3 regions of the Paenibacillus sp. FSL H3-0302 genome follow, and region 3 is predicted to be linked to each of the others. Evidence: riboswitches for the same ligand, from Rfam matches in the RefSeq annotation. Region 3 holds a riboswitch; each other region holds the start of a gene.
What was found. Region 3 has a riboswitch for cyclic di-GMP ahead of MHH50_RS02465 (choice-of-anchor A family protein). Riboswitches for the same ligand answer to the same signal wherever they lie in the genome.
Positions count from the first base shown of each region.

Region 1: it holds a riboswitch for cyclic di-GMP, as region 3 does, so the genes downstream of both, MHH50_RS10615 (DUF6612 family protein) here and MHH50_RS02465 (choice-of-anchor A family protein) in region 3, are expected to answer to the same signal.
Region 2: it holds a riboswitch for cyclic di-GMP, as region 3 does, so the genes downstream of both, MHH50_RS01930 (anti-repressor SinI family protein) here and MHH50_RS02465 (choice-of-anchor A family protein) in region 3, are expected to answer to the same signal.

Region 1 covers NZ_CP150284.1:2,429,008-2,435,553, reverse strand. Annotated here, with positions in the region: gene MHH50_RS10635 (FAD-dependent oxidoreductase) at 1-116, opposite strand, end outside; gene MHH50_RS10630 (FprA family A-type flavoprotein) at 133-1,371, opposite strand; gene MHH50_RS10625 (CapA family protein) at 1,641-2,657, shown strand; gene MHH50_RS10620 (NADH-dependent flavin oxidoreductase) at 2,736-3,857, opposite strand; gene MHH50_RS10615 (DUF6612 family protein) at 4,012-4,860, opposite strand; cyclic di-GMP riboswitch class I at 4,978-5,069, opposite strand; gene MHH50_RS10610 (RNA polymerase sigma factor) at 5,273-5,791, shown strand; gene MHH50_RS10605 (DUF4179 domain-containing protein) at 5,775-6,546, shown strand, end outside.
Region 2 covers NZ_CP150284.1:433,936-440,481, forward strand. Annotated here, with positions in the region: gene MHH50_RS01925 (2-oxoglutarate dehydrogenase E1 component) at 1-1,908, opposite strand, end outside; cyclic di-GMP riboswitch class I at 2,379-2,463, shown strand; gene MHH50_RS01930 (anti-repressor SinI family protein) at 2,491-2,646, shown strand; gene MHH50_RS01935 (helix-turn-helix domain-containing protein) at 2,754-3,083, opposite strand; gene MHH50_RS01940 (TasA family protein) at 3,253-3,861, opposite strand; gene MHH50_RS01945 (signal peptidase I) at 3,952-4,542, opposite strand; gene MHH50_RS01950 (hypothetical protein) at 4,544-5,719, opposite strand; gene MHH50_RS01955 (aldo/keto reductase) at 6,099-6,546, opposite strand, start outside.
Region 3 covers NZ_CP150284.1:552,480-559,025, reverse strand. Annotated here, with positions in the region: gene MHH50_RS02470 (alpha/beta hydrolase) at 1-170, opposite strand, end outside; gene MHH50_RS02465 (choice-of-anchor A family protein) at 317-2,614, opposite strand; cyclic di-GMP riboswitch class I at 2,723-2,813, opposite strand; gene MHH50_RS02460 (hypothetical protein) at 3,203-3,700, shown strand; gene MHH50_RS02455 (ASCH domain-containing protein) at 3,900-4,313, opposite strand; gene MHH50_RS02450 (DUF3221 domain-containing protein) at 4,665-5,009, shown strand; gene MHH50_RS02445 (hypothetical protein) at 5,356-5,835, shown strand; gene MHH50_RS02440 (hypothetical protein) at 6,051-6,434, opposite strand.

The sequences.
Region 1 (6,546 bases), 1.9 Mb from region 3:
AGTTGACTTTCCTCCCCGAGGATCGAAATTTCCGATTCTGCGTCTTGATCACGGATGGCTTTGGCGGCATGGACGGCGGCTACTCCTCCGCCAACAATAACGTAATGTTTTGTCATCCTATGTTCCTCCTCCCTAAAATGAACTCAGCAGCAAATCCGAAACAAATTCAGCCGCATTTTTAATTTTTTGAACTTTCTCAGGCTCTTTCGGGGAAAATCTGATTCGTACAGGGAACTCTACATGTGTCATCCCCGTGGTTTTAATAACCTCAGATGTGCTTTGCACCGTCATGTTTGTTCCATTCAGATAATCCTGAATGACTTCAATGGCTTCACCACTCCAGCCGTAGGAGCCAAAGGCTGCAGCAAGTTTACCTTCCAGATTCATATTGTGCAATTCTTTCAGAATGTTCTCCAGGTTCCCAATCATGTCCGCGTATTTAGTGGAGCTGCCAATAAAGACCGCGTCCGCTGACGTTATGCTGTTCAGAATATCAGTGGCACTACTTTTATCTGCATCCCAGACCTCTGTCTCTATATTATTTTCCTGCAAGCAATCCTGTATGATTTTGGCCATCTTCTTGGTACTGTTTTTGATGGTGGTATATACGATGGTTGCCTTTTTTCCTTGCGTCGTTTCACGGCTCAATGTGGCGTACATCCCGATATATTTACGTATGTCCTTCCGGATCACAAATCCATGGGAAGGAGCGATCATCCGGATCTCAAGATCCTTAACAGCCTCTAACAGGGTTCTTACATATCTTCTGTGAGGATGAATAATTGCTGCGTAATAGCCCTCGAAATCTTCCGTAATATCAAACCCGGCTTCATCGCTGAATAGATTCTCCACCGCAACATGCGTGCTGAAAATATCACAAGGAAATAAGATTTGATCTTCGATACAATAGGTGATCATCGTTTCTGCGGTATGGAGATACGGTGTTTCTTTAAACAGCAGCGTTTTCCCGCCAATATCCAGCTTATCTCCGTCTTTAACCACCAGGAAGTTCCGGCTATGAAGCTTGTACATTTCCTGCAATTCGGGAACAGCAATCTCGGTGCATACGATCGTGGCATTTGCAGCCTTGGCAGCGAGAGCTGCCAGTCCACCAGAGTGATCAGGCTCTGTATGATTAATTACAATGTAATGGATATCTAGAAGATCAATCATTTCACCCAGACACTCGGCATATTCACGTCCGAATTCCATATCTACGGTATCAATGACAGTTGGCTTACCTGTTTTTAATAAATAAGAATTATAGGTAGTTCCTTTTGCCAGAATCAGGCGGTGAAATGGAACCGGGCGGTTATCGATTTTGCCTATCCAGTAAGTATCCTCGGCGATTTTTTTGAATTGTGTACTCATTTCTTTAACCTCCAATGTTTGATTGATAATGTTTATCAACAACCTTATTTTATTATGGCTGCCAAACAAAAAAGAGGATTTGAATCAAATTATAAAAGTTTGAAAAAAATGAATACCTTAAATTTAGACGATCTAAATAAAGTGATTATGCGTTGAGTCACATTTTAAATAAAAAGCCACACAAATGTTTGCACTTCGCCTTAAAGAAAGAATAACCCATAACAACTTTATGCCATATCCTAATGAAAATAATAAAAAGGTGGATATCCATGACTGAAATACAAATAGCTGCTGTGGGAGATCTAATGGTCAAACGTTATATTATTTCGGATGCTAAACAGCCTGACGGAACCTATTCGTTCAGCCCCCTGTTTGCAAAAGTAGCTCCTTATCTGAAACAGGCTGATTTGACGATTGGCAATCTCGAAACCACCTTTGCTGGAAGTGGCCCCGAATGCCGGAAAAGTCCCCGATCAGGCGGTCCGATATTCAAATGTCCAGACGAACTGGCCCCTGCACTTAAGGAAGCCGGATTCGACGTATTAGTAACGGCCAACAATCATTGCATGGATTATGGTGCCCCGGGTCTGGTTCGGACGTTACGAGTTCTGGACCGTAATGGAATCGACCACACGGGAACAGCTAAATCATTAGAAGAATCCAAGAGAACGCTTATTAAAAACGTCAAAGGAATTACGATTGGCATCCTCTCCTACACAGCAGGAACCAACCGAATTCCTGTACCAGTGAGTAAGCCATGGCTGGTTAACCGGATATCTACGCCCAAGATCATTCGGGAGATTCGAGATTTAAAAAAGAAAGTCGATCTAGTCTTGCTTTATCTGCATTTCGGAAGCGAATATCGTTACACTCCAAACAAGAGGCAAAAAGAGCTGGTCAATCTCTTCTTTAAAAATGGCGCCGACATCATACTGGGGTCTCACCCACATGTTCTTCAACCGTTAGCGCTTCGTGGAAAAAAACAATTCGTTATTTACTCATTGGGGAATTTTGTTTCGACTAAACTAATGAATATTCCTTATACACAAAGCGGTATCATTCTTACGCTTAAAATAAAGAAGGATGAAAAAGGACACACGAGTATAACTAACGTAGGTTACATCCCGACTTGTGTAGATCGAAGAATAAAAAGCGGCAGGAAAATTACAGAGATCATCCCCATCCGCGACGCATTAAAGAGAAGCGACACCGACATAAAAACAGAACGGCGAAATCTCATGAATCGAATGTTGAAACATACGACAACAATCTTAAAGAGGGAATAGAGTCGTTACAGAAAAATAACGTTCCGCGGAATTTACCGCGGAACGTTATAGATTTAGACCTCAAAACTGTGTTTGGGTTTAGCGTAAACGATCAGGCATCATTAATTTAAGGAATTCTAGAATACCATTCTCTACTACAAGTTCTTCTCTATCTTGATCAGCAAGTACTCTTCTGATGATATCTTCTTTACCCTCCAGCACTTTACTTGTCCAATGAGGATCAATGATAAGAGATCGTCCTACTGCTACTAATTCAGCATTTGTCAACGTGTCCTCTGCGTCCTGTTTGGTACGGATATCTCCTACCCCAATTAAAGGTACACGGCCATTGATTTTCTCATGTACATATTGCAGGATTGATTTTTCTTTAAAATCTTCTGATGCAGATACTTTCTTAAAATCCCCTAATGAAATATGCAGATAATCCAGCTTTTTATCAGCTAATTTATCAATAAGATAAAAGGTATCGGTGATTTTAATTCCAGGCTCTTCATATTCTTCTGGAGAAAAACGATACCCGACAATAAAATCCTTAACCTTTGAATTGTCAACGACAGCAATAACTGCATCCACTAATTGGTTAATGAAATTAAATCTTTTCTCTAAGCTTCCGCCCCATTGATCTTCACGACGGTTGGAGTGTGGAGAGAAGAATTGTTGGATTAAATATGTGTTTGCTCCATGAATTTCTACCCCGTCAAATCCAGCTTGAATAGCACGTTGAGTCGCTTTTTTAAAATCCTCAATTACACCGAAAATTTCATCTTCTGTTAATGCTCTTGGAATTTCTGCATTCGGGCGTTCGGCAGCAATGGCGCTGGAGGAAACGGGTTGTACGCCACGCAATATTTTTGAATCTGTCATTCTTCCTGCATGGAATAGCTGTAAAATAGCCTTTGTTCCATTTCGTTTAATAGTAGATGCTAATCGGCTGAGGCTAGGAATAAATTCATCGGAGGAAACACTAAGTTCACCTTCCCATCCTTTTCCACCCTCTTGTACATTTGCTGCCGCAGTGATGACCGCACCTACTTCGCCCGTTCTTAGCGAATAGTATTTCAATTCATCTTGTGTTACTACACCGTCATAAAAGCTCATTCGCGTGGTCATTGGAGCCATAACCACTCGGTTTTTTAATGTCAGCCCTCTGCGAAAAGTTAATGCTGTGTCTAGTGCTATCATCTTTTTCCCAACTTTCATTAAATTATATTTAGATAAATTATTATATACATGCGCATACATATAAATTACAGCAATGATTTATTCTTGTCAACTAATAAAGAACTGCTGTTGGATACAACAAAAAGCGCTGTTCCGCTGAACAGCGCTTTTCGCTCGTTATGAATCGTCCTTATTATTCTAGTTCGGCCGGTTTTACAATGGCTGCACCTTTATTATTTTTGGAATATTTAGCTTCGATTTTCGTGGTGTATGTATCTTTGGCTCCATCACTTACCAGCACATAACTCAGATCGACTATCAGCTTTTCCGTTTGCCAGGTCTTAGTATTGACGAATAATTTCCACGTTACGCTTTTGGGTTGAACTGTCTCTCCATCCCAGAGGTTCTCCTGGTCATAGAGTTTGATTATCCCCTTAGCTGCTGTCGGATCGGTTACCGTGAATTGTAAGACTGTTTGTGCGCCAGCAGTGCTGACTTTCATGGATTTTTTATAACTTTTGACCGAATCAAGCATGGAAACAGGATCGTATTGGCCTTTAGAGTAAAAGGCATCCCATTCCGTTTTCTCCAGTCCAAGCCAATATTGTGCATCAGGATCGATTGGCTCCCCGTCATCGTCGTAACCTTCATCTTCAGATTCATCGATCAGTTCACTTCCGTCTACAAGATAGTAAAACTCCTTGTCATTGGCATATAGACTGTACGATGTTTCTAAAAGACTACTAGCGACAGTGCCTGCTGCGGCAAAATTCGGCAGACGGTTGATATCCAGCTTCAGAGTGTTGGTGTTGCTGATACGCACCCCGCCGCTTTGAATATCCTGTTTTTTGGTCACATCCAGATGGAAATTCTTTATTGCTTTGGAGGCTGCCGTTACTTTGTTGATCATCTGATCCGCGGTTACTACTGTTGAGGTAGCTGCTGACACTACTCCTGGATTAGACATCCATCCGATCGTTCCGGACAGCAATAAAGCACCTACTGCCAAACTAGTACCTATTGTTTTGAAAAAACTGTTCATGTACTTCCCCTTTCGGCCCCTTGCGATAATGTAACGCCGTATAGGTCGAAATAATAAAAGAGCTCAAAATAGACTACATATTCTTAGAGCTATCCTTTATGCTTCATAAGACATCCCTATGGCGGCCTGGCGATCATTTCCTTCTGTCGAAAGGCTTTAGACCCATGGCTTTGTGTCATCATCTTTCGATGATTTTACCTTTAACGCGGACATTCAATTAGTTTTAATAGATTACGGACGCATGTCCCACCGCTAATTTTATCATGGTTATAATTACCTGTAAACGACTTATCTTCCATTCGAATTCGCTATGATACTCAGAAGAAATACTACAATCAAAATGAAAAATGAACGATTACATACGCTTATAAGTCTTATTAATGAGAACAGTAAAGACAGGGGGTGCAGCAAAATGAGTGACCGGGAAATTTTCGAGCTCTATAAAGAACAAGTATATTATTTTTGTTACTACTTAATGAAAAATCAGGCAGATGCGGAGGATATTTCCCAAGAGGTATTTGTAAAAGTTATCTTAGCGGATAAGTCGAAGGTAAGAAACTTGAAAGCTTGGATTTTACGAATTGCTTCGAATGAGTGCAACAGTGTGATCAAAAGGCGTAAGACGGGGTGGATGAAAGAAGTACGTAATTATTTACTATCCAGGTCTGAGGAATCAAACCCTGTAGAAAAACGTTTGGATCGACAGGAAACTAAAAAAGAATTACAAGGGTTATACAGTCAGCTTTCCGACAAAATCAGAATGGTAGTAGTCCTTCGTTTTATAAACGAATTGACTGTACCCGAGATCTCTAAAGTTATGAGCATACCCGAAGGAACTGTAAAATCCAGACTGAACAAGGGACTTAAAATACTAAATAGAATGGGTGGAACCCAACTAAAGGAGCTGAATAGTAATGAGTCTGTATATTGAAAAAGATAAACATATTCCCCGACCGGATTATGATTTGATGTGGACTGCCATAAAACAAGAAGCTTATACACGTCAAAGAAATCTGCATGCCTCCCAGAATACTCCTAGGTCTAATAAAAAGGTTATTCCTATCAGTATTGTCTTCTCTTGCCTCTTACTTGTAGCCATTCCTGTATTCGCTAGTATGACGATTAATTGGGATAAAATTGGTGGTCGAAGTGTGAGCAATGCATTAAATAACGGCATCGGTCAACAGTATAATCTTCAAACTTCCAGTTCAGGAGTAACAATGAATTTGAACGGTGTTGTAACTGATGGAGAAAAAATGAAAATGCTGTTATCACTTGATACTAAATCTGATCTATCCAAATATACTGGATTTGCTACAGAGGAAAACATCATGACTAGTGAATCCGGTGCCAAGGCAAAGGTATACGGTTATTTAGAATACGATCCTGAAAGCCAGAAACTCATTGGAGTATATGAGACACCCGATACATTAAAGGATGATAAAAAGGACTACAGGTTTGAAGCACGGAATCTCATTTTTTACAGTGATCGGAATATTCCCTTACAATCTAATCATCAAGCAGGGGATACTATCAATACTGGAGTTAAGCAATATCCAAGCCTTCAAATCGAATCCGTTCGATATGTTTCCAATCAAACCATTATCCGTTACAAAGTCGCTGCATCACCATCTGACTTAGGACGGGGTAACCCACATTTGGTAGTTAGTACTGGTGGTCAAGAGA
Region 2 (6,546 bases), 120 kb from region 3:
GTGCAGCACCAGATGGCGATGTGCGAAGGTTCCGCGCTGGGCATCTTGACCGCTCAGTCGGATGGGCGTTCCATTTTTCAGAATGGTAGCGAAGGCTAATGTTTCAGCTAGTGCCCAGTCGACCTTTTCACCCTCATTCAGTGCATCTTTACGACGTTGTAAAATGCGCTCCAGCTTCGGATAAACCTGGAATCCAGCAGGAACCGTCAACAGTTCACGATTGATCTCCTGCAGGCTGGAGATGGATACCGCTGTAGTGTTTGCCGCTGCGCGGTCCGTTTGTAGAGGAATGAAGGCTTTGGGTTCTTTTTTCTTATGATTGCCTTCCTTCATAGTATCGTACGCACGCTGCAATACGCTTTCTGCTTCAGCATTCATCTTTTGTACGTCTTCGGCGGTAAGAACCTTTTCGTTTTTCAGTCTCTCTGCATAAACCTTGTAGACGGTTGGATGATTGCGAACCTTGCCGTAGACAATAGGTTGTGTGGTTTCAGGATCATCCATTTCGTTGTGACCATGACGGCGGTAGCCGATGAGATCAATTACGAAATCTTTTTTGAATTGATGGCGGTATGCGCTAGCTAAACGTACAGCTGCTACGCAGGCCTCTGGGTCATCAGCGTTGACATGGACTATTGGGATTTCATACCCTTTGGCGATGTCACTCGCATAATGCGTAGAACGGGAATCTTCACTTTCAGTCGTAAAACCAATTCGGTTATTAACAATGATATGGATCGTCCCACCATTTTGATAACCTTGAAGTTTGCCGATATTAAGCGTTTCTGCAACAATTCCTTCACCTGGAAAAGCAGCATCGCCATGCATCAGCACCGCCATAGCTTTACTGGTATCAATCTTCGGCAGTCCTGCAGTGCTCCGATCTTCTTGTGCGGCACGAGTGAAACCTTCCACGACAGGATTGACGAATTCCAAGTGACTTGGGTTATTCGCTAGTGTTATTCTTGTGCGTACGGTTTCTCCTTCACGGACAGCACGGTCTGCACCGAGATGGTATTTCACATCACCTGTCCAACCATAGTTAATGCCTGTGGAGCCTTCGGAAGGGAAAAGCTCCTTGTTCGGAGAATGATGAAACTCTGAAAATATGATATCATAAGGTTTGCCCAAAATATGTGCAAGAACGTTGAGGCGGCCGCGATGCGCCATGCCCATCAAAATATGCTCCGCACCGTCATGTGCAGCAGCACGTACGATTTCATCTAACATCGGCACAAGAGCATCATTGCCTTCAAGACTGAAACGCTTCTGACCTACAAAAGTCTTGTGGAGGAAGGTTTCAAATTGCTCTACCTGAATCAGGCGGTTCAGGAGCTCTTTGCGTTCTGTATTATTTAGGGGTGCTGGTGAGCTGGTGGATTCTGCCTGTCTATTTAGCCATTGCAGTTCTTTTTCTTCATGCACATGCCCGAATTCATAGGCGATAGTCTTGGTGTATGCCTGACGCATACGTTGCACGGCATCCCATCCGGTATGCACATCATTCGGCGCATTTTCCCATATAAGCGTGGCAGGCAGTGCGATCAGGTCTTCGCGGGTCAGCCCATAGGTTTCAAGCTCAAGATATTTTGCCATGGGATTCTGATCGCGTACCAGCGGATCAATTTCAGCGGCCATATGGCCATATATACGAATATTGGCGATTAGCTTGGAAGCTCTTACTGCTTTTCTAAGCCATTCGGTGTCTCCCGAGATGCGCGGCTGAGGAGCCGGTTCGCTATCCGGAGTTAGGGGAGGAGGTCCCGAATTTGTAAAAAGCTCGCGATAATTATTTTCTACGGTGGAGGGATCTTTCACAAACTGTTCATATCTTTCTTGAATGTAGCCTAAATTGGGTCCGTAATACTTACTCCAAATGGATTCGTTATAGGGCTCTTTGGCTGCCATGAATACATCCTCCTTAACGGATGAACTCCATACGTGACATTTTGTGTCAACGCTTACTGGAGCTGTGATGATTGCGGTTTCATTTCTCATCTTATTGTGCTACTTTCGGCCACTGTAATCAATTCATTCTTTCGTCCAATACGTTCGCAAAATGGTATGGGTTAGCTTGTTCTAATGAAAAGAAGGGTGTTTCTTCTCATTACCCATTCTAAAGGCCTATTAAAATGATTCTATTATCCTTATTTTTAACTATTAGGTCAGTAAATATTTATTTTGCTAGTACAATTTATTTTATGTAACGGACGAGTATCGTGATAATCGGACAAGATCTTTGAAAAAAAATCTTTTATTTTTCGTTTTTAAAATAGAAAGTAACCAGGAATCGACACACTTTTCCGCTTTCTTTTTGTATAATGTTATTGCAGATAGTAATTTTATAGTTTTTTAAGTAGATCCTTTCGTGAAAAGGGTCCAGTAAAAGGTAAACTTGCCGAAAGGCAGGGGCACAAAGTCGCGGGTCTAAGGTAGAGATACTATGACAGCCGGATTGCCTGGGGACGTAAAATCTTAGGGGGAGATTTTTTGGAAAAGTCCAACCAGGGTAGCAACAGAGAACAGCAGTTTATTGATCTGGATCAAGAGTGGGTACATTTATTATTAGCAGCTAAGAAGGCTGGCATTAAGGCAGATGAAATCCGCCAGTTCTTTCATGAGAAAACTGTGCAGATCGTGCAGTAATACATTAGAGGGGTTACATATCGAAAAAGGGCACAGCGGTTCTTCGCTGTGTCCTTTTTCGATATGATTTAGTAGAAGAGAGGATCGTACCAGATTAGTAGGAAGTATTAATCCTTTTGATCGAGCTTCCATTTCTGATAGTCCAGAAATTCTTTGAATTCGCGTTTGCTAATGCCTGAGTCCATAGCTTCCTGCACCAATCGGAACCATTCCGAATCTAAATGTGATTCCTCTGCATCATTGGGTTCTCCATAGAGTAGGGCATGAATGGATACCTGAAGCGCGTCAGCGATTTTTTCGATAAACTGGATGGATGGATTGGATTGGATGTTTCTCTCCACGTTGCTAAGATACGACTTAGCTACATCTGCTCTGTCCGCAAGCTCAGATAGGGAGAAACCCTTGTCTAGGCGGAGCTGCTGGATACGTTGGCCCATATTCTGTGGCACTATGCTGACGCCCCTCCGTAATTTTTGTTATTAGTATAGCAAATATCAATAAATCGGACAAAGTTTATTGTAAAGAGAAGAGCAGCAATCTGCTTATCCGTGGCCGGATTCAGGATCTGCTGCTCTTCGAGTATTTTATTAAATTACTTTATTGATCTTAGTAGTCTTTTTTCGCACCTTGTTTAGCTACGAAATCCCAAGTCAGTGTTAAGCTATCGCCTTGGAAAATATTTTGATCTTGGTTATTTTCCACAAATTCGAATTGGACGGAGAAGCTGTCGTTGGTACCGGCTTTAATACCGGATGCTTCGGTAAAGAGTTGATCCCAACCTGTATTTTTTACGAGATCCGGATGCTGACTTTTTAAAGCAGCAAGTGTAGTCTCATAAACTACATTTTCAGGAGAGACGATAGGTACTCCTTTATCATTATTTCTAAGGAATTTAACTTTAATGAACTCGGCTAAATCCAGGTAGTTATCTCCTTTAGCATCCGTGATTTGAGTCGATGTATTCAGAATAATAGATCCGATATCGAGCGAACCATCGTTTTTCAATTTGAAGGATTTAGTTACAGTATCACCTGGTTTCAGGTTAGGAATATTAACGATGACAGAAGGGTCGGAGTTCAGATCGAGCGTGCCCGCTGCGAATGTAGCTGTGCTTTGCGCAGTGTCGCTAAAGTATGCGAAGGTTCCTCCGCCGATTAATGATAAACCCAGTGCTGCAGATGCTACGCCAAGACCCAATGTTTTCTTGATACCCATAATAAAATTCCTCCTCAAATTTGTGTTTGAATTTTTTATAAAATTTATATATTGTATCTTCCGGTTCGTAAGCGGAAGTGGACAATCAACTTAGGGCTGTGTTTCTGTTGGGGGCGGTGAGGCTGGCAGTAGGGCAGCATTTTTCTTTTCTAATGCAGCTACAGCCTTCCAAGAGGTATACAGAGCATAGAGCAGAAGCATCAAGCCAGGCACGATCATGAGGACTACACTTCCAGCTTTGGAAACCGCGAAATTCATAGCGTAACCGACATAGGGTACAGTGACCCCGGTATACTGAGCTACAACATTCACAGAACTGGTAGGGTTCATGTCGGGCGCGTCGTTGTTATCGCCTTTAGTGCGATAAACAGCTTCACCAGTAGCGTTATTGACGGTCGCTTCTACAATTCGGTGAGTAATGAGCAGATTATCTTCATTCCTAAAGGTGATGACATCGCCTGGTTTGAAACGATTCATATCCCCTCCGGGTTTTAATGCGACAATTGAGCCTGTCTGAATTCCTGGTTCCATCGATCCTGAGAGTACGGTTTTGATCTCATATCCGAAGAAAGCAGGTTCACCGCCGGAGGCCTTGGATAACACTACGGCTGCCACCAGCAGAATAAAGATCACAAGCATTAAGCTCGATAGGGTATTATTGATAATTTTTTTAATTCGCATCTTATTCTCCACCTTTCTCAGGTTGAGGGTCCGAAGGAGCTTGGGTTGCTACCGGCGGGGTAGTCGTACTGTCTTCCGCCTTTGGCGTCTCTTGTGGAGCCTCTTGCTGAGGGACATCTTTTGGAATTGTGAGCTCTTCGTCAATTTCCGGCTTTACCGGATCAGTGGCTGGGGCTTCAGGTTGTTCTTTATTTGGGGCTTCCGGAGCAGTTTCGCCTGATGTTGGAGGGGTTGCCTCAGCTTTCGCTTTATCCTCGGCTTCTTGTTGCTTTTTCTCCTCAGCCAAACGTTCTTCTTCTTTTTTCGCTTCTTCTTCTTTCTTTGCTTGCTCTTCTTCTAGCCGAGCTTTTTCAAGCTCTTCTAGTTTTTGCTCGCGAGCCTGACTGATCAATTGGAGTTTATCTTGAAGGGTAGTGATACCTGAGGTTGCCGATTCTTTATGGTTAGTCAATTCGGTATTTAGAGCTTCATAAGATGAGGTGAGGTCGCTAGAGATCACGCCGTCTGGTTGAGTGAAGGTAATCAGGAGTGGCAGTGGCTGTGGGAACTCTCCTTCGCGTAATTCAAGTTGTCCATAAACATCACTGGTAACTACCGAAGCGAATGGAAGACCGACATCGTGTATGGAGGTTAGGTAACTAATAACTCCATTTAAGGAAGCATTCAAGGATTCCGAGATCACACCGCTTTGATTTAGGCTGCTTTGTAAATCTCTGAAAAATTGCTCGTCCTTGATTTCTAGACAGTTGGAATCTAGAGAAGTCATATATCCTCCTATCTGGAAGAGTAAGGCTGCTGCTGCACTTAGCTCATTGTGGATTTGATTCCAAATTTGGCTGTTAGCCGCCAGTTGCTCGTTAACGCTATCTATTTGGGATTGAAGCGCCGCTATTTGCGAAGAAATCTCTTCTGCAGCGACATCAAGCTCTTCCAGCGACATCCCTTCTATTCCCGAAACGTCCGAGTAGTTAGCTGATGAGGAAAAGGGCTGTAGTGATTCTTTTAAAGTGAGCGCTCGATTAACATGCTCTTTGAACTCTGTAAGCAGTGCCTTGATCGAATTCGGAAATACTTCGCAAAAGCTAATCGTGCTAGTGGTTTGCGTAGCGGCTCCAAAGCCTCCATAGGTACCACCAACTTGCTGCGAGGTATATAGAAATAAGACGGAGACAGCCATTCCTGATTGCAGTATACGTAATCCGATTTTCCTGTTTCTTCTAGGTCTTCTCCTTGCTGATCTGGGTCTCAGAGGAATACCTCCCCTCAATGTCTGTTTCTTTGGTTCGTTATTATCGTTCTTTATTAAGAACAACTTCTGTAATGAATCATACATGGAATAAATCAAAAAGAAAACTGCCAATAACGCGCATTTGTACTCTATAAAGAACGAAAATGATAATTTATCTCTAAATAACTCCATATATCGCTCGATTACTAAATATATTCGCAATAAAGAACGATAAGTTAGAGTGATTCGCAAAAAAATACCCGGCTCGCAGTAGTAACGCGAGCCGGGCATAAGCGGAGTAATGAAGTTGAGAATATAAATGTATATGTTACGGAAGTTTTGAACCGCGTGAACTAACATACAGGTCATACCATTCTTTACGGCTAAGCTCCAGCTTGTCCGCATCGGCACAGGCAGTAATACGCTTCGGATTCACAGTTCCAATAACAGGCTGAATGGCAGCTGGATGTGTCATTAGCCAAGCCAGTACAATGGCTTCGGGTGTTGTTCCTTTTTCATCTGCGAGCTGTTGGACCATAGCTGCTGTTTGGACGATATTCTCCGGTTGATCCTCTAATGAACGCCCGCTAAATAGACCTTGGGCGAGTGGCCCCCAAGCTTGAAGCTGAATGTTCTCCATTCGACAATGTTCAAGGGTTCCCTCAGGGAAGATAATATCCTTCCAGGGTTCACGATTTACACTGATTCCAGCATCCACCCAGCTGATCTTAGCCAAGCTCATATGCAGCTGGTTTACGATAAAAGGTTCATCGCAA
Region 3 (6,546 bases):
TCCTTCCCCTCCCCCCAAGAAGCTCCGGCAACCGGAGGATCAGCCTTCAGATTAGGATTATTACTTAGAAATACCTTTGGCGCTCGTTTAATAGCAATACCATAGAAGAAAAATCCCACATAGATTAGAATCCCTATGATGATTACAGCGCTAATAATGAACCATATCAATTCGCCTTCGCCATCCCCTCTTCATTTCTTTTCCAACAAGAGTATACCATCTACTTAGAATGCACCAAACTATCGCAATCATGACATACAAATAGAGCCGCCATCGGAACACTCCCGAAAGCGACTCTATGTTGATCTACCCTTTATTATTTATTCTTTTTGGAGAACTTGGTTCTCATTAATAATCCGATAAGTGCAAAACCTAAACCTGCTACGTAGTAAGGTGCAGGACTTGATTCACCCGTTTTTGGCAATTCCTTCACAGGTGGCTTTCCTAATGGGATCGTATCGTCCACTACGATGATTTCATCAGGTGTTGGTGTTGGCGTTGGTGTCACTGCCGGTACCGGACCTAATGGGATCTCATCATCATCAACAAGTACTTCTGTGCTATTCGACGGTGTTGGTACTGGCGCTGGTGTCGGCGAAGCTACAGGCCCAAGCGGCACGGGATCTTCTGCAAGAACTATAGTGCCAATTACGGATGATGGCGTTGGTGTCGGGAACACAGAAGTCTCTGGTGTCGACGTTGGTGTTACCTCTGGCGTTACCGTCGGTGTTGGTGTTGCTTCAGGCGTTACCGTCGGTGTCGGTGTTGCCTCTGGTGTTACCGTCGGTGTTGGTGTTGCCTCAGGCGTTACCGTCGGTGTCGGTGTTGCCTCAGGCGTTACCGTCGGTGTTGGTGTTGCCTCAGGCGTTACCGTCGGCGATGGCGTTGGCGTCGCCTCAGGTGTTACCGTCGGCGTTGGTGTCGGTGTTGGCGTTGGCGTCACTGTCGGCGTCGGTGTTGGTGTCGGCGTTGGTGTCACTGTCGGCGTTGGTGTCGGCGTCGGCGTTGGCGTTGGTGTCGGCGTCAGCGTTGGCGTTGGTGTCGGCGTTGGTGTCGGCGTCGGCGTTGGCGTTGGTGTCGGTGTTGGCGTCACTGTCGGCGTTGGTGTCACTGTTGGCGTTGGTGTTGGTGTCACTGTCGGCGTTGGTGTTGGTGTCACTGTCGGCGTTGGTGTCGGCGTCGGCGTTGGCGTTGGTGTCGGCGTTGGTGTCGGTGTTGGTGTCGGTGTTGGCGTCACTGTCGGCGTTGGTGTCGGTGTTGGCGTCACTGTCGGCGTTGGTGTCACTGTCGGCGTCGGCGTTGGTGTCACTGTCGGCGTCGGCGTTGGTGTCACTGTCGGCGTCGGCGTTGGTGTTGGTGTCACTGTCGGCGTTGGTGTCGGTGTTGGTGTCGGTGTTGGCGTCACTGTCGGCGTTGGTGTCGGTGTTGGTGTCACTGTTGGCGTTGGCGTCGGTGTCACTGTCGGCGTCGGCGTTGGCGTCGGTGTTGGTGTCGGTGTTGGCGTCACTGTCGGCGTTGGTGTCGGTGTTGGCGTCACTGTCGGCGTTGGTGTCACTGTTGGTGTTGGCGTCGGTGTCACTGTCGGCGTTGGCGTCACTGTCGGCGTTGGTGTCGGCGTCGGCGTTGGTGTCACTGTCGGCGTCGGACATGGTGTTGGCGTCGGTGTCGGCGTTGGTGTCACTGTCGGCGTCGGCGTTGGTGTCACTGTTGGTGTCGGCGTCACTGTCGGCGTTGGTGTCGGCGTTGGTCCGGGTTCATCACCATCGTATGGATAGTGGTGAAATTCACCACCACCAGTACCTTTGAGTGAAGCCGCCACTAAAGTACCGTTAATCTGACCATTAATAAAATCAACATGAGCATAGGGGGCAAGTATGCTTCCCATTACACCTATGCCTGCCATATCAAGATACGCAGCTTGGCTAAAGTTAAGCAAAATTTTCTTGCTGTTCAACACGTTATTAGGTAGAAATCCGAAGTTTTTCATTTTTACGTTAGAACCATCAATATTAATAATTGCAGTAGATCCTGAAGGAACATTTATTGTAATTCCGTAGGTATTAGAGACGTTATCTCCTGAAACATTAAAAACATTGACCGCAGGATCTGTACCTGTCAGGGTAAGGCTGCCATATTGGTACACTGTTGTTCCATTCGCCGGCAATGCTGCAAGTTCTGCTGATTTGTCCTTCAAAGACTGACCTACGGCTGAAAAGTCAATCGTACTCCCCTGTCTTTTTGTACCACCCTTGAGGAGCGTTACATTCCCTGAAAAATCTCCCCCGTGCACGATATTCCCATAAACAGTACCTCCGTTGAAAGTAAGATTCCCTCCAACAACAAGTGTGTCAGTCAGGGAAACCTCTGCAGCGGTCAACCTATCTCCAACACTATAGTTGGTTAAGTTAACGTTACCTCCAGCAGCAAACCTTCCTTCCGTATCCGAAACTGTTGTTATATCCCCTAGAATAAACACGTTGTAGACCGCTGCAATTCCCAATGTAGAAGAACTACTAGCTCCAGCAACTCCAGCTCCCAATGAGGAAAGCCCACTACCTACCGTCAAAATCCCAGCTAATACAAGCGAGAGTAACGGTTTTATTCTTCTTTTCAAATGGCACACCTCCTAAAACTATGATTTATATTAATCAGAATAATTACCAGAAACTCTAAAGGACCTAACAACAAAAAAGACCGCCAAAAAGAAGTGGAATTCCCTTCTCATGGCAGTCGGACGGTCATTGTGCCTTTAAGACACTTTAGACTCCTGGACTTTGCGTCCCGCCCTTTCAGACGGTTTGCTATTATCATGACTATATATATGTATTACACTGCAAGTCCAGAACTGGTAGCTGAAGCATTCTATCCAATAACAGTCTATGACTTTTAATACTTTTGAATTAATAACAGTTTAGCTCCCGACACCCACAATTGTCAATCAATTCCTTTCGATAATTCCCCGCATTAGTACCACACAAAAAAAGCGCCTAAAGGCGCTTCGCATAAGGTTTTTCATTAAATTTTAAAGTAACTGTATATAGCCCAATATGGATATCCATAAGGGAACACTCAGAATTAAACCAAAAAACAATCCACGCTGGAGGCTGCCCTCTTTTTCCATCATAATTCTCCTTTATGTGCGTTAGATACATTAATTTTTATTATTACAATTTTAATATAATTTATTCTTCGTTATTTAGTTGTGAATTTAATCACATTGGATAAGCTGTTTAGAAATACCATTGATTATTTTTGGAATATCGGGGTAGAATACGAATATACGTTCCTATTAGAGGTGATGAGATTCATGCATAGAGCAGAAAGCAGGGACAACATGCTGGTGAAATCTTATTTATTGCTTCCGATGATTTTATCAGCTTTCGAACGGGACTCCGCCATTTTATCTACACACTTACGAACACCCGCCCCTTATCTGGAGGTTCTTGGAACAGCTGCTGCAGTAGCTACAACAGATCTAAGGGATGTTCGTGCAGAAATGAGAAGACGGGGAATCAAGGTGTATGAGCAAAACAGACTTAATACGGGAATTGAAGCCAAGTATATATGTCGTGGCTATCATGAACGAATGCTGCTGTTGAATGACATTGTTGCGGCTCAAGCTGCCATCCATATGCGCAGATACCTAGGGCTGGATATTTCATCTTTTAAGAGTTACGAAGAACAGTACCAGATTAAGTAAAGCTGTATAGAAGCCGCTGCGCTCTCTCCCCCCAATCAATTAGTGAACAAAAAAATAGGCCTTACCATGGGAGTTGGCAAGACCTGAGAGAGATATACCACAAAACACTGGGGGGTGTTTGGTGTCTCTAATATATACCTCGAACCTGAAAAATAGCTGATAGGCACATAAAAATTACATTAAAAATATTGTTCGCCGTTCAGAAGTGATTAGAGTGCTCCCACAAGCTTAGCCGACCTTTAGCTGGAATTGGATGGCTTAATGGATGAACCCCTTCAAGCTTCCAGGCAAACCGTCCTTCACTATAGTCGCCAAAATCATATTCGTTCCCATTGATCCATTCCCTTAAATCCACCTCTGGAGTAACCACATAACATCCCGCGAGCTGACCTGTAGCAATAATAGCTCCTGTCGGCAAATTATTCGCTGTATAGCCATGTTTCGCCAATACTGATTTGTACGGTTCCTGTTCACAAATCTTTTTGTCAATCCTCATTCCGGCATGGATGCCTAACTCGCCGCGGTAGGCTGTTCTCCATGAACGAGTTTCAAACTCTTTTTCACCAAGAGCAATTAAGGTCGCCCAAGGCTGCCGTATTGTTATACACCGCATGATATTTATCCCCTTTGTTTATGTTGGACGTTTGTCACGGATGCCACGGATCTCGATCTCGCGTTGTGTAATCTTGCTCACCTTGACCTGATAAATAATCCCAACCGTTTGGTCGATACTCATTTCCATCATTGATCGCCTCTAAAATAAGAACATTTATTTTTATTATATACAAACAAAAGTTCTTATGAAAATATCAATACTACAGGCATTCACCTGTAACTCCCCAGAATCAATAAAGGTCGTCATAATGGAAAGGCTGCTGTTTATTCTTATATTGGTAATGTACTAAATGCTATGCCTGTGCAACCGATTTTAAACTAATGTCGTAACCACTGGAGGGGAAGGTCCATGATTCAAAAACCACGTACTACTATTAAATGGACTCTTATTTTTGTTTTTTTATTATTCGTCACCGCCTGTAGTAAGAATAATGAAGTTTTGAAAGGAATTGTACACACAATAGATGTAGAAAATAAAAGAATTTTAGTAATTTCTGAATTAAAAGAAGAAGACTTGAACAAGGAATACAAGGAAATTCTCGAATCTAATGAGTACTCTCAAGCCATTTGGGTAAATAAAGTTGCACCTTCTAAATATAAAAAAGGCGATGAGATTAAAGTGTTTTTTGAAGTAAGTGATGATTCATTCCCTGCACAAGTTACCGCCAAAAAGATCACCAAAATCAAGAATTGAGCAAAAAGAATAGAATCTACTATAAAGAAGCGGCGTCTCCAAAGGGACGGCGCTTCTTTGTGTAGATTTAAGGAGAAATCCATATTTATAAAATTACTCTGTGCAAAAAAGTGACCCCACCAACTTCCGGCAGGGTCTAGATCTATATTATAAGGGGGTTATGTAATTACTATAATCCTCTTAGCTTAAATAAGTATGAAGCCCGTCTAAAGATTTGCTGAATTTTTATTATTTTTATCGAAACCGATCAAACAAGGTAACGTATCAATCTTAATTTCCAAATTACTATAGCGCTGATATTACTAAGTTTTATTTAAAGTCGACTGAGACATCTTCATATTATTATATGAACTTTCTTGATAGTAAAAGAGAACTTTTAAAGAAAATTTCGTTTAATAATTCGCCTGGAGTAACCTCCGGTGCTGAGTATGCGCTTGATTTAAAAGGTGTTGTATATATTGAATTCGTTAATACTTATAGCCCTTTTACTGCTCGTATATACGAATTTGATATATTCGGCACTTATTCAGAAGACCCAATACCAACAGTGACGCCTAAACCTACAACAACTCCAGAGCAGCCATCAGGGGATCGAGCTATTCTTACCATCACTCTGGTGAATGGAACAGAAAAAGAATACGACCTACCAATTGCTGAAGTAGATGCATTCTTAAACTGGTACGATGCTCGTGATGCAGGAAGAGGTACAGGATCATATGGAATTAATAAGCATTCCAACAACAAGGGGCCTTTTAGCAAGCGCAAAGAGTACGTAATATTTGATAAAATACTTACATTTGAAGTCAGTGAGTATACAATTCAATAAACAAAAAAAGCCCGCCAACCATTAAAATTGACGGGCTTTTTTATGGAGTTATAAATGGAGGCTTTAGTATTGTTCCCAAATTCAAAGGAAGAAAACTGTATGTAGAATTAATTGAATTAAAAGTATCATTCTCAATTTATATAATTAAACTTTTTATAAGACACCTATGAAATAGCTAGTCACCACTTATGATTGACGCATTAAATTTACTATTACTATTGATTAAGAAAAAATTGTTGCAAATCCAATTCAGATTTTATACTCTCAATAACATTTTTCAAACCAGGTACCCAGAGAAAAGTATCTTGTCGGATATAATTCATTACTAGCTCATAACTACGCTCAAACTTTTCAATGTTAGGACTATGTTCGTTTTCCAGTACTGTACGTACCCTTTCTGCTAATTCTACGTAGTCAGCATCAATGTGCTCTTGTTTATAGCTCTCCGCCGATTTTAACTTGGTCCAGGCAAAGGCCCCGCCAGCTACAACTTCTTCAGATCCTTCTACGTATTCAATGCATGAATCATAATTTATAAATGCATTAATTCGTTCTTCAAGCAATTTAAAATCTTGTACATAATTAAGGGTTTTTTCCAAATAAGACACCTCCCCAAATGATAAGAAGATGTGATCTAAACTCACCAAAAAAATTCTAGTTGGTAATCACAACTTGATAGTGAATCCAGTATATACTCTTTTGAAACATAAA